One region of the Listeria sp. SHR_NRA_18 genome, then DNA from elsewhere that is predicted to be linked to it. Evidence: riboswitches for the same ligand, from Rfam matches in the RefSeq annotation. Region 1 holds a riboswitch; each other region holds the start of a gene.
The links. A riboswitch is a leader RNA that binds a small molecule or an ion and turns the genes downstream of it on or off. The one in region 1 is predicted to bind S-adenosylmethionine.
Positions count from the first base shown of each region.

Region 2: it holds a riboswitch for S-adenosylmethionine, as region 1 does, so the genes downstream of both, DUK53_RS04175 (methionine ABC transporter ATP-binding protein) here and metE (5-methyltetrahydropteroyltriglutamate--homocysteine S-methyltransferase) in region 1, are expected to answer to the same signal.
Region 3: it holds a riboswitch for S-adenosylmethionine, as region 1 does, so the genes downstream of both, DUK53_RS11920 (methionine ABC transporter ATP-binding protein) here and metE (5-methyltetrahydropteroyltriglutamate--homocysteine S-methyltransferase) in region 1, are expected to answer to the same signal.

Region 1 is NZ_QPKR01000001.1:1,580-5,719, reverse strand. Features, by position in the region: gene metE (5-methyltetrahydropteroyltriglutamate--homocysteine S-methyltransferase) at 1-1,968, opposite strand, end outside; SAM riboswitch class I at 2,071-2,176, opposite strand; gene DUK53_RS00120 (MFS transporter) at 2,259-3,428, opposite strand; tRNA gene DUK53_RS00115 (tRNA-Glu) at 3,501-3,572, opposite strand; tRNA gene DUK53_RS00110 (tRNA-Ser) at 3,606-3,696, opposite strand; tRNA gene DUK53_RS00105 (tRNA-Asn) at 3,715-3,787, opposite strand; tRNA gene DUK53_RS00100 (tRNA-Ile) at 3,794-3,870, opposite strand; tRNA gene DUK53_RS00095 (tRNA-Gly) at 3,888-3,958, opposite strand; tRNA gene DUK53_RS00090 (tRNA-His) at 3,979-4,051, opposite strand; tRNA gene DUK53_RS00085 (tRNA-Thr) at 4,067-4,140, opposite strand, start outside.
Region 2 is NZ_QPKR01000001.1:834,074-838,213, reverse strand. Features, by position in the region: gene DUK53_RS04190 (HesB/YadR/YfhF family protein) at 1-276, shown strand, start outside; gene DUK53_RS04185 (MBL fold metallo-hydrolase) at 593-1,684, shown strand; gene DUK53_RS04180 (DUF3006 domain-containing protein) at 1,692-1,922, shown strand; SAM riboswitch class I at 2,004-2,113, shown strand; gene DUK53_RS04175 (methionine ABC transporter ATP-binding protein) at 2,241-3,272, shown strand; gene DUK53_RS04170 (methionine ABC transporter permease) at 3,256-3,906, shown strand; gene DUK53_RS04165 (MetQ/NlpA family ABC transporter substrate-binding protein) at 4,118-4,140, shown strand, end outside.
Region 3 is NZ_QPKR01000007.1:178,969-183,108, reverse strand. Features, by position in the region: gene DUK53_RS11935 (response regulator transcription factor) at 1-130, shown strand, start outside; gene DUK53_RS11930 (sensor histidine kinase) at 114-1,262, shown strand; gene DUK53_RS11925 (D-alanyl-D-alanine carboxypeptidase family protein) at 1,412-2,248, shown strand; SAM riboswitch class I at 2,335-2,454, shown strand; gene DUK53_RS11920 (methionine ABC transporter ATP-binding protein) at 2,550-3,572, shown strand; gene DUK53_RS11915 (methionine ABC transporter permease) at 3,569-4,140, shown strand, end outside.

The sequences.
Region 1 (4,140 bases):
AATCGTATCGATAATATCCTCAAACTCGGCATAACACATATGCGTATGAATTTGCGTATCATTCTTAACCGAAGTCGTCGTTAACTTGAACGAATAAACCGCATCATCCAAGTACTTCTGCCATCTTGAACGCTTCAGCGGCAATCCTTCACGCAGCGCTGGCTCATCGACTTGAATCACACGAATTCCAGCCTCCTCAAGCGCCTCCACCTCTTTACGCAGCGCCAAACCAACTTGATTCGCAACCACATAATCCGGCACATCATCACGCACAAACGACCAGTTGATAATCGTCACCGGCGCCGTCAACATCCCCTTCACAGGACGATCCGTTAGCGATTGTGCATAAACGCTTTCCTTCACCGTAATAGCTTCCGTAAACGCCACATCCCCGTATACCAATGGCGGACGCACCGCGCGCGACCCATAAGACTGCACCCAACCAAATTTCGTCGCTTGGAAACCATCCAACTTCTGACCAAAATACTCCACCATATCCGTTCTTTCAAACTCACCGTGCACCAGCACATCCAAGTCCAAATCCTCTTGAATCCGAATCCAGCGTTCCGTCTCCGTCTCAATAAATTTCTCATATTCCGCGTCCGTAATCACTTTCTTCAACCAATCCGAACGTTTTTTCCGAACCTCAGGCGACTGCGGAAAACTACCGATCGTCGTCGTTGGCAATAACGGCAACTGCAACCACTCATGTTGCAACTTAATCCGCTCCGCAAACGGTAAATCACGCTTCACCTCCACGTTCTCTAAATTACGAATCGCTTCCTGCACCTCCGCATTATTCCGGTGATGCGAACCATTAATCGCACCCAGCGCCGCCCTCGCATCCGTAAATTCCGCCGTCACATCTTCCCCATTCAATGCCTCCGTCAGCGCCACTAACTCCACCAACTTCTCATCCGCGAATGACAACCCACCAAGCAACACCCCATCCAAATCAGGCTCACTCGCTTTCGTCACCGGCACATGCAGTAATGAACTCGACGGCTGCACAATTAACCGCTCTTTCGGCACCACTTTTGCAATCCGCTCAAGAAGTCCTAATTTCGCATCCAAATCCGCACGCCATACATTACGACCATCAATCACTCCAGCCGCCAAAATTTTATCCTCCGGGAATCCAAATTTTTCAAGCGCTTCGATCGACTCACCATGATCATGCACAAAATCCACACCAATCGCATCCACCGGCAGTTTCACAACCTCTTCAAAATAATCAAGACTTTCGAAATAGGTTTGCAATTCAATCTTCAAATTAGGTGCAATGTTCTTAAATAAAGCATAGACCTCTTCAAACAACACCAACTCTTCCTTATCAAAACTAGTCGCTAAGTAAGGCTCATCAATCTGCACCCATTTCACACCAGCATTTTGCAACTCCTTCAAAATTTGACCATAAAGCGGAATCAGCTGATCCAACAACCCTTTAAAATCATCATTCCCCTTCGCCAATTTCAAATACGTAATCGGTCCAACAAGCACTGGCTTCCCATCAATACCAAGCTCTTTTTTAGCTTCCTCGTAATAAAACAACGCCCGATTCTCCGTCAACTGCGGCTTCGCATCCACAAGCTCCGGCACAATATAATGATAATTCGTATTAAACCACTTCGTCATCTCCGAAGCAACCGCCCCATCATTCCCACGCGCAACCTCGAAATATGTATCAAGATCCACTTTCCCAGCCTCATAATTAAATCGTTTCGGCACAATCCCAAAAGTAATACTCGTATCTAAAATGTGATCATAAAAAGAAAAGTCCCCAACTGGAATCAAATCAATCCCTTTGTCCTGCTGTTTCTTCAAAGCTTGTAAACGCAATTCTTTAGTTTCAGAAAGTAATTGCTCTTCAGAAATCTTATGGTTCCAATAATTCTCAAGTGCCTTCTTCCACTCCCGTTTCTCACCTAAACGCGGATACCCTAAATTTGAACTTTGAACTTTCGCCATTTCACATCACCATTCCCTCATTATTTTTTTCATATAAAAAGCCTCCCCAGCAAAGAACCAGAGAGGCTACGAATATCCGAATTTTACAGACACGCATTCACTCTCTTATCTTTCGAAGCATCATACTTCGCAGGATTTAGCACCTTTTCAAAAACTGAAAGGTTGCCGGGTTTCACAGGGCCAGTCCCTCTACCACTCACAATAAGAGTTATTATATGAAATTAATTACATCCAGTTCCGATGTATTGAACTTATATTACCATCCCACGAAATTCCTGTCAACTAAAAAATCACGGCATTGTCAAACTTTTTCGAGCATTCCCGAAAAACAACGCTAAAAACGCTACAACCAGAAGCCCTGTAATCACAAAATAAAACACATCATTACCAAACAAACCAATCATAATTCCCGTCGCAGAAGGCCCAATAATACTCCCCAAACTAAAGCTCATCCCGACTAAAATATTCCCCGCAGGCAAAAGCTCCAGTGGCGTCAAATCCGTCATATAAGACAATCCAAGCGAATACATCGACCCCAGAAAAATCCCCAGAACAAAAAACATCCCAATCAATACAATACTATTAGAAACAAAAGCCGTCACAAAAAACAAAACAGCCCCCACCCCCACAAAAATAGGCAAAACCTTTGCCCTACCAATCCTATCACTCAAAATCCCAATCGGAACTTGGAATAAAATCGTCCCAACAGAAAAGGAAGAAATAATCGTCACAACCATCGCCTGCGGAATCCCATCCCGAAGCCCCACAATCGGAAAAGTAGCATTAAGCGCCGTCTCCAATATGCCATAAACAAAAGGCGGAATCATCGAAATCCAAGCAAGCCTAAATACGTCCGAAAATCGCTTTATACTTCCAAAAAACGAAATTTCGCGTATAACTGCCTTCTCAGCAACAAACTCATTCCTAAGAAACCACACAAGCCCCCAAGCAATAATCACCATAATCCCCGATATAAAGAACGGCAAGTTCACATTAATCTCCATTAAATTCACGAGTTGTGGTCCAACAGCAAACCCCAACGAAAAAAACAGACCATAGATAGCCATATTACGTCCACGCTTAGAAGGATGACTCATAGCACCAATCCAAGTCTGCGAAGAAAAGTGCAACATATGATCCCCCACACCAATCAGCAGTCGCAAAATAAACCAAAAATATAAATTAAACCACAGTGGAAATAGTAATAAAGCAACCGCTACAATCCCACCACCAACAATAATAATAGGTTTGTATCCAAATCGGTGTAATGGCGCCTCAATAAATGGCGATACTAATAAGACCCCTATATATATCCCAGTAGCATGGAGCCCATTCAATCCCGAAGAAATCCCATTTCCCTCAAATATAATCGAAATCAAAGGCAACAATAAGCCTTGAGATAAACCAGATATAGCAACAACCACTGTCAAAATCCAAAATTTAAATCTATTGCTTTTCATACCTATCCTCCTATGCATTTTTTGCATTAAAAAGAACAATGCCATAAATGACATTGTTCTTATAATCAGCGATGACCCGTACGGGATTCGAACCCGTGTTACCGCCGTGAAAGGGCGGTGTCTTAACCGCTTGACCAACGGGCCTAAATATTAATTCTAGTTTCGCATCTTTTATACTGGCGGAGAAGGAGGGATTTGAACCCTCGCGCCGCGTTAACGACCTATACCCTTAGCAGGGGCACCTCTTCAGCCACTTGAGTACTTCCCCAATATAAACAATTACAAGCTCCACAGGCAAGACTCGAACTTGCGACCGATCGGTTAACAGCCGATTGCTCTACCAACTGAGCTACTGTGGAATAATATGGTGGGCCTAAATGGACTCGAACCATCGACCTCACGCTTATCAGGCGTGCGCTCTAACCAGCTGAGCTATAGGCCCACAATAAAAAAATAAAGAGCGGGTGATGGGAATCGAACCCACGACAACAGCTTGGAAGGCTGTAGTTTTACCACTAAACTACACCCGCATTATCCAAAATTTCATAAAGGCGGCTAGTGGGAATCGAACCCACGCATGCCTGAACCACAATCAGGTGCGTTAACCACTTCGCCATAGCCGCCGCTATCGCTAAATATGGTGCCGGCTGCAAGAGTCGAACTCGCGACCTACTGATTACAAATCAGTTGCTCTACCAACTGAGCTAAGCCG
Region 2 (4,140 bases), 830 kb from region 1:
CAACACTGGTTTAGAAATGAGTTTAACACGGCCGATGGAAATGGAATTAGATTATTCGCAAAATATGGTGGCTCCAACAGTTCCCTACATCCTGGTTTTTCAATCGGATTAGTATCTGAAAAACCCACGGAAATGGCATTGCAACACAAAATCGGCGATATTTTATTCTACGTAGAAGATCATGATTACTGGTACTTTAAAGATCATGACTGGATCATTGATTACAATCCAAAAAGCGAAGAAGTAACCTTCAAATTTTTTGAGAAAGTAAAATAAATCTCTCAGCGGATCGACAAACGCTCATTTTCGTCGTTAAAAGCACTGTTTCAGCGCTCACGTACTTTAGTACGCTCCGCACTGGAACAGTGCTTTTGCCTAGAAACTAAGCATTTGTCGATCCGCTGAGGTTTGGTAGGAAATCATGTGAAGTGGTTTTTCGAAATTTTGGCGAGTCCTTTATAGGGCTCGTTTTATTTGGTGTAAATCTCCCAACTTTTCCGGCAACTCTTTACTCCAAGAAGCGATTCTGCTATTCTAAGGGGAAGAGAATTAGGGAGTTGAGATTTTGAAGAAATTAGCAAAATGGAGCATCATGGGGATTATTTTAGTCATGCTTATTGGTGGATGCTCAAATAATACACAAACATCCAGTGTTACCGAAAATACGTTAGACGGCGCGAAATTCACTTTTTTTGACGTCGGGCAGGGGGACAGCACGCTTATTCAAGCCGATGATGGCACAACGATTCTGATTGATACTGGCCGCCATGACGATAATCGGATTTTGACATATCTAGAAAAAGCGAATATCGAAAAAATTGATTTGTTGCTTTTAACACATCCGCACTCAGATCATATTGGCAACGCGGATAAAGTCATCAAACAGTATAAGCCGAAAGAAATTTGGATGGATGGACTCGTGTTCAATAGCTCGATTTATGAGCGCGTGATTGATGCCGCTCTGGCTTCGGACGCGAAATATAAGGAGCCAAGACGCGGTGAAAAAGCTACATTCGGACCGTTTGGGATTCAGGTGCTGAGTCCGGATAAATTATCGGATAACGCTAACAACGATTCCATCGCGATTCGTCTAACATACAAAGATATTGCGGCTATTTTTACAGGAGACGCAGAAAAGTCACGCGAACGAGAAATGGTCGACAGCGGCCTAGATTTAAACGCCCAGATTCTCGATTTGGGACACCACGGTTCGTCAACATCGAATCAGCCGTACTTTTTAGATGCAGTCAAACCGGAAGTCGCCGTGTATTCTGCTGAAAAAGGAAATTCCTACGGGCACCCGCACCGCGAAGTCATTCAGTGGCTCAAGGATCGCGATATCAAAACGTATGGAACGGATGTCGAAGGAACGGTAACAATCGAGACGGATGGCAAACAAATCCACGTCGCGACAGAAAAATCCGGCACACCGGAACCTGGAAATAGCACTGGCAAACAAACAACAGAAGAACCAGGCGAGGCGGTTCCGATGCCAAATACAATTAATATTAACACAGCAACCGCAGAAGAACTGCAATATCTACCGAGCATTGGCCCCGTTTTAGCAGACAAAATTATCGCCGAACGACCATATAAATCAATTGACGAATTGAAAAAAATAAACGGAATAGGCGACGGCATTGTTCGACAAATCAAAGAACAAGGCAAAGCAACCGTAAAGTAGGTGTACCATGAGCAAAAAAGCGATTTTAGACCGTATCGAGGATGGAAAAGCGGTTTTTCTACTCGAACCAGATGAGCAAATATGGACAATCCCACAAACCAAACTGCCAAAAAATATTCACGAAGGCAGTTCGGTTCTAATCGATGGCACGAGAATCACACTAGACGCCCAAACAACAGCGGAAAACAAAGCACGCATCGCAGCGAAACTCGAACAATTGCGCAGAAAAAACGATTAATAAACAAAGAACTTTTCCAAAAGTGGTTGACAGTATCCGAAATACACGATATAGTTATAAAAAATAAATAACGACTTACACATTTTATCCAGAGAGGTGGAGGGATTTGGCCCTACGAAACCTCGGCAACAGATCATGTATTGATACTGTGCCAATTCCAACAAGCATTCCATTTGCTTGGTAGATAAGGTGAGACGACAAAGACTGCATTCATATGACTGTATAATTATTCGGTACATAGATGTTTGGACTAGAATCTCCTCTTATTAACTTAAGGGGAGATTTTTTTGTGGGTAAGGCAATTAAGGGAGTGATAGGATGATCGAATTCAAAAATGTAACGAAAACATTCAAAAGCGGAGGCAAAGAAATTACCGCGTTAGACGGCGTTAGCTTAACCATCGAAAAAGGCGACATATTCGGCGTAGTGGGCTTTAGTGGTGCAGGAAAAAGTACCTTGATTCGCACGGTAAACCTACTGGAGCGGCCCACAAAAGGCTCCATGGCTGTGGCAGGAACCGATTTAACAACATTAAAATCCAAAGAACTTCGCGCAGAACGAAAAAAGATTGGCATGATTTTTCAACATTTTAACTTATTGAATTCCAAAACGGTCTTCGATAACATCGCGATACCGCTAGCTTTAATACATACAAACCGAAAAGAACGCGAAAAGCGAGTGCTGGAATTGTTGGACTTTGTTGGCTTAGCAGATAAAGCAAAGAATTATCCCGACCAATTATCCGGCGGCCAAAAGCAGCGTATCGGGATTGCACGTGCACTCGCAACAAATCCAGAGGTGCTCCTATGCGATGAGGCAACGAGCGCATTAGATCCAGAGACAACAGGCGCGATTCTCGAACTGTTACAAAAAATCAACAAAGAATACAATATTACGATTCTGCTCATCACCCACGAAATGTCTGTGATACGCGAAATCTGCAATCGAGTAGCGGTGATGGAAGGCGGTAAAGTTATCGAAGAAGGCAAAGTATTCGATATCTTCTCAAATCCGCAAAGCCAAACCGCGAAAAACTTCGTCAAGACGGTAATCAATGACGATATTCCAGCCAGCGCACTGAAGCTGATTCAAAATCACGACGCAACCGTTTGGAAATTCACATTTGTGGGAGAATCATCAGGAAATCCGCTACTTTCGAATATTGCCAAACAATTTGATGTCAATGTCAGCGTCCTAAGTGGGAATATCTCTGAAATTCAGGCGATTGCGTTTGGCTACATGATCGTGGAAGTCACAGGTGAGCCAGAAGAAATCGCAAAAGCCTTCGCTTACGCAACAACGCAAAATGTCAAATTAGAGGAGGTGGGAGCGCATGGAAGTCACATCTGAACAGCTAAGCATGGCATTTATTGAAACCCTATACATGGTTACATGGTCACTCTTATTTGCTTGCCTTATAGGGATACCACTCGGTGTCTTACTCGTCGTAACGCGAAAAGGTCACATTTTGCAAAATACAATGATTTTCAATATTTTAAACCCAATTATCAACATTTTGCGTTCGGTGCCATTTATTATTTTGCTAGTCGCATTGATTCCTGTGACGCGTTTCATCGTCGATTCGAGCATTGGCGTGAAAGCCGCGATTGTTCCACTTGTTTTCTACGCAGGACCTTACATTGCAAGACTTGTTGAAAACTCGCTTTTAGAGGTGGATCAAGGCATTATCGAGGCAGCTCAGGCGATGGGCGCGAACGCGTGGCAAATTATATGGCGATTTATGTTGCCAGAGGGTCTTAGCTCATTGATTCTGACACTAACTACCGCGACGATTGGTCTCGTTGGTGCTACCGCAATGGCAGGAGTTGTTGGTGCAGGAGGGATTGGAAACTTGGCGATTACGTATGGGTACCAGCGTTATGATAATATCACGATGCTCGTTACAGTTATTATTTTGGTCGTTATTGTCCAAAGTGTCCAGTCGCTGGGGAACTTCATTTCTCGCAAAATCCGCCGCCGTTAGGCGCCGGCGACGCCGAGAAACGCTCATCTTCGTCGTTAAAACCTGTGCTACGGGGTTCTCGTACAAATCGTACGCTCCACTCCGTTGCTCGGCTTTGCCTAGAATCTAGGCATTTCTCGGCGCCACCTCCGTTTGGAGGTTCAATCGTGAAGGACACTTAAACATGATTTTAAGAAAAGATAAAATAATAAATAATAGGGGAGTTTTTTGGATGAAGAAGTTGGTTTTAGTTTT
Region 3 (4,140 bases), on a different contig from region 1:
GAAGGCGCTGGGTGCGAGTAAGACGGTGATGGTGCATATCAGCAATTTACGTGATAAGTTGAAGGATGCGATGGACGGAGAAAATGTGATCAAAACCATTTGGGGAGTAGGTTATAAAATTGAGGTTTAAGCAGTTCATATGGCGAATTTGGCAGCAAATGCATCCATTACAAATCGTTATTTTTGCGTTGTTGTCTTGGTTTGCTAGCTTTGTGGCATTGCGGAGTATCGGTTTGTGGCTCGTTTCGGTGACGCAGGATTCGGTTGTGTTGACTGGGACGACGAAGAGTTTTATTGATTTATTCGGCTACGGTCGTTATGATAAATTGCTGAATTCGCCGTGGCTTATCATGTTAAAATATCTTGGTATGACTGGTGTAGCGCTCGTATTTTTCATTTTTTTCTATTGGCTTTTTAAACAGAATTTACTTAGAAAACAGTTGCGACAGATTAATGAGGCGATACTTCAAGATCAGCCGATGGAGCAGGACAGTTTGATTCCCGAGATTGTGCAGTTGGAGGAGAGCATCGAGAAAATGCGGGTGCACCAGGCGGAATTGATTGAGCAGGAGCAGGAGGCGCAACAGGCAAAAAACGACTTGATTACGAATGTGTCGCATGATTTACGTACGCCGCTGACTTCGATATTGGGTTATTTGAGTTATATTCATGAGGACCGGTATCGCGATGAGGTGGAGTTGCGTCATTATACGGAATTGGTGTATGGAAAAGCGCAAAGACTGCATAAATTGATTGATGATTTGTTTGATTATACGCGTCTTGAGAGCACGGAGTTTCAGATTAAAGAGGATACGCTCGATATGGTGGAATTATTGCGCCAGCTCGTTTCAGAGTACGAACGTTCTGCTGCTGAAAAAGAGGTTCAGATCGTTGAAATGTATGCCGTTGAGAACTTGAAAGTTATGGGGGATGGTATGCAGATTATGCGTTTATTTGAGAATCTGTTTTCGAATGCGCTTCGGTACGGTGCTTCTGGGAAGAAAATCGATATTAGCGCGAAAAAAGAAGCAGGTATGGCGATTATCGAGGTTTCGAACTATGGAGCTGAGATTCCGGCTGGTGATTTACCGCAGTTGTTTGATCGGTTTTATAAAGTGGATAAAAATCGGACGACGACGGGAACAGGGCTCGGTTTGGCGATTGCGAAGTCGATTGTCGAGCGTCATGGTGGACAGGTTTTCGCTACGAGTAGAAAAGGAAAAACGACATTTACGGTGAAGTTACCAGTTACCGAGAGTTAGTAAGGTATGATATTTTGCAAGAAGCAGCGCGTAATAGGGACTTTTCTTACAGAACTGTCATTTTACGCGCGGAATCTTAAGCTTTTCTTTCTAATTTCTTACTCTCCATTTTATCATTTTTAGGTAAGATGTAATCAGGAGGGGAAATTATGAAAAAACAGACATTGATTTTAATTCTCGCTTGTTTGACGATTGTTGCTATTTTAGTTTTTGTATTATTAGGAAGAGATATTCGTGCGACGCCATCGATTGAGGCTAGTAGCGCGCTTGTTGTGAACACGAAACAGGAGAAGGCGCTTTTTGCGGAAGATGTGAATCGCGCGGTTCCGATTGCAAGTATAACGAAATTAATGACGACCTATTTAGTTTTAGAGGCGATACATAAAAAATCTCTTTCTTGGGATGAGATGTTGCCGTTGGGGCGTCTGGATGATCCACAGGCGGTGAGTCTGTACGCGAAAACGGGAACGAAACACTATTCGGTGGAGGATTTATTTGCGGCGATGCTGATTATGTCGGCAAATGATGCGGCGGAGGCTTTGGCTGAGCGAGTGGACGCGGAGCATTTCACGGAGAAAATGAATGCGCGGGCAAAAGAGTTCGGCATGTCAGCGAAGACGCATTTCAGCAGTGCGAGCGGTTTGGATAAGGATGGCGACATGTCGATGTCAACCGCAGCGGATTTGATGATTTTGACGAAACGGTTGTTGAAGGACTATCCGGAAGTGCTGGATACGACATCGCGAACGGATTACGTGACGAAAAAAGGCGATACAATTCATACGACGAATGGTGCGCTCCAAGAAGGCGTGGTAAGCGGGATGGATGGCTTGAAAACGGGTTATACGGATCAAGCTGGGTACTGTTTTGTAGGAACGGCGGTTCAAAATGGAGAGCGAGTCATCTCAATTACGTTGGGTAGTTCGACGGATGAAGGACGAATAAAAGATGCTAAAAAAATGATGGAGTTCGGCTTTTCGAAATAAAATTGAAACTGAATCTTGACAAATCCGACTAAAAACATGTAATATTAATAAACACAAGGCGTGTAAGTGAATGCGTCTAAAAAATAATCTTATCAAGAGTGGTGGAGGGATATGCCCGAAGAAGCCCGGCAACCTAAGTGGATGAATGATTTTATCCATTGCAAGGTGCTAAATCATACAGAGTGTCAGACTCTGAGAGATGAGAGAAAAGCGTAAATTATGCATGTAATTACACCTTTCTTCGCTCAAGTGGCAAGAGAGGTTTTTTGTTTTTAGAAAAAGATTGAGGGTGGAGTTTACTTTGATAAGGCTTAAAAGTGTTGCGAAGGATTATAAGACTCGAAAAAACAATGTGAGAGCAGTGGATGATGTTAATTTGGACATCGCGGACGGTGAAATTTTTGGCGTTGTGGGGTATTCTGGCGCTGGGAAAAGTACGCTGATTCGGATGTTTAACGGTTTGGAGTTGCCGACAGAAGGCACGGTGGAAGTGGATGATTTGTTTATTTCCCAAATTAGAGGGAGTAAATTGCGTAAGGCGCGTCAGCAAATCGGGATGATTTTTCAGCATTTTAATTTGCTTTGGTCGCGTACAGTGTATGATAATATCGCGTTTCCGCTGGAGATTGCGGGAGTGCGTGGCGAGAAGCGGCGTTTTCGAGTGAATGAATTGATTAGACTTGTTGGCTTGGAGGGCAAGGAAGACGCGTATCCTTCTGAGCTAAGTGGTGGTCAGAAGCAGCGTGTTGGGATTGCGCGGGCACTTGCGAATAATCCGAAAGTATTGCTTTGTGATGAGGCGACATCGGCACTCGATCCACAAACGACGGATGAAGTGTTGGAGTTATTGCTCGATATTAATCGCCGTCTGAACTTGACGATTATTGTGATTACGCACGAAATGCACGTTATTCGCAAAATTTGTAATCGTGTGGCGGTCATGGAAGCGGGGCGTGTAGTCGAACTTGGCGATGTTATTGAAGTATTCCAACATCCGAAAGAGTCAGTGACAAAACGGTTTGTGCGCCAAGTAACCGAATCCGATGAGACGGAAGAATTGATTCACATGTTGCTGGAAAACTATTCGGAAGGCAAGCTTGTGAAGCTGCTTTTTGTTGGTGGGAAGGCGACGCAGCCGATTATTTCACAAGTAGCGCAAGACAATAAGGTATTACTCAACATTTTACACGGGAACCTGACGCAAACGCAAAATGGAGCGTACGGGACTTTATATATTCAAATTCAAGGTGAGGAATCGCAAGTCGATGCCACAATCACCCGGTTACGCGAGCTTGAGATAGAAACGGAAGTGATTGAAGGATGAACGATTCGACAGGATATTTCGCAAATGTAGATTGGGACATGATGAAAACAGCCACAGAGGAAACGCTTTACATGACGATTGTTTCGCTGTTCGCGGTCTTCTTCCTAGGCTTGGCTTTGGGGCTCGTTTTATTCTTGACGAACCGTAAAAAGGACGCTGGATCACGGACGGCTTACTGGATAACGGCGATTTTGGTCAACGTGTTCCGGTCGATTCCGTTCATCATTTTAATCGTGTTATTACTTCCGATGACGAAAACGCTTGTCGGTACGATAATTGGGCCTAAAGCGGCGCTACCAGCCTTGATTATTTCAGCGGCTCCATTTTATGCACGAATGGTGGAAATCGCGTTTCGTGAGGTCGACAAGGGCGTTATTGAGGCGGCAAAAGCGATGGGTGCGAACCTATTCACGATTATTGGTAAAGTTTTGATTCCAGAAGCTTTGCCCGCAATCATTTCAGGCATTACCGTGACGGCGATTTCACTGGTTGGCTTCACGGCCATGGCGGGTGTTATCGGTGCAGGCGGGCTCGGAAACGCGGCTTATCTAGAAGGTTTCCAACGAGC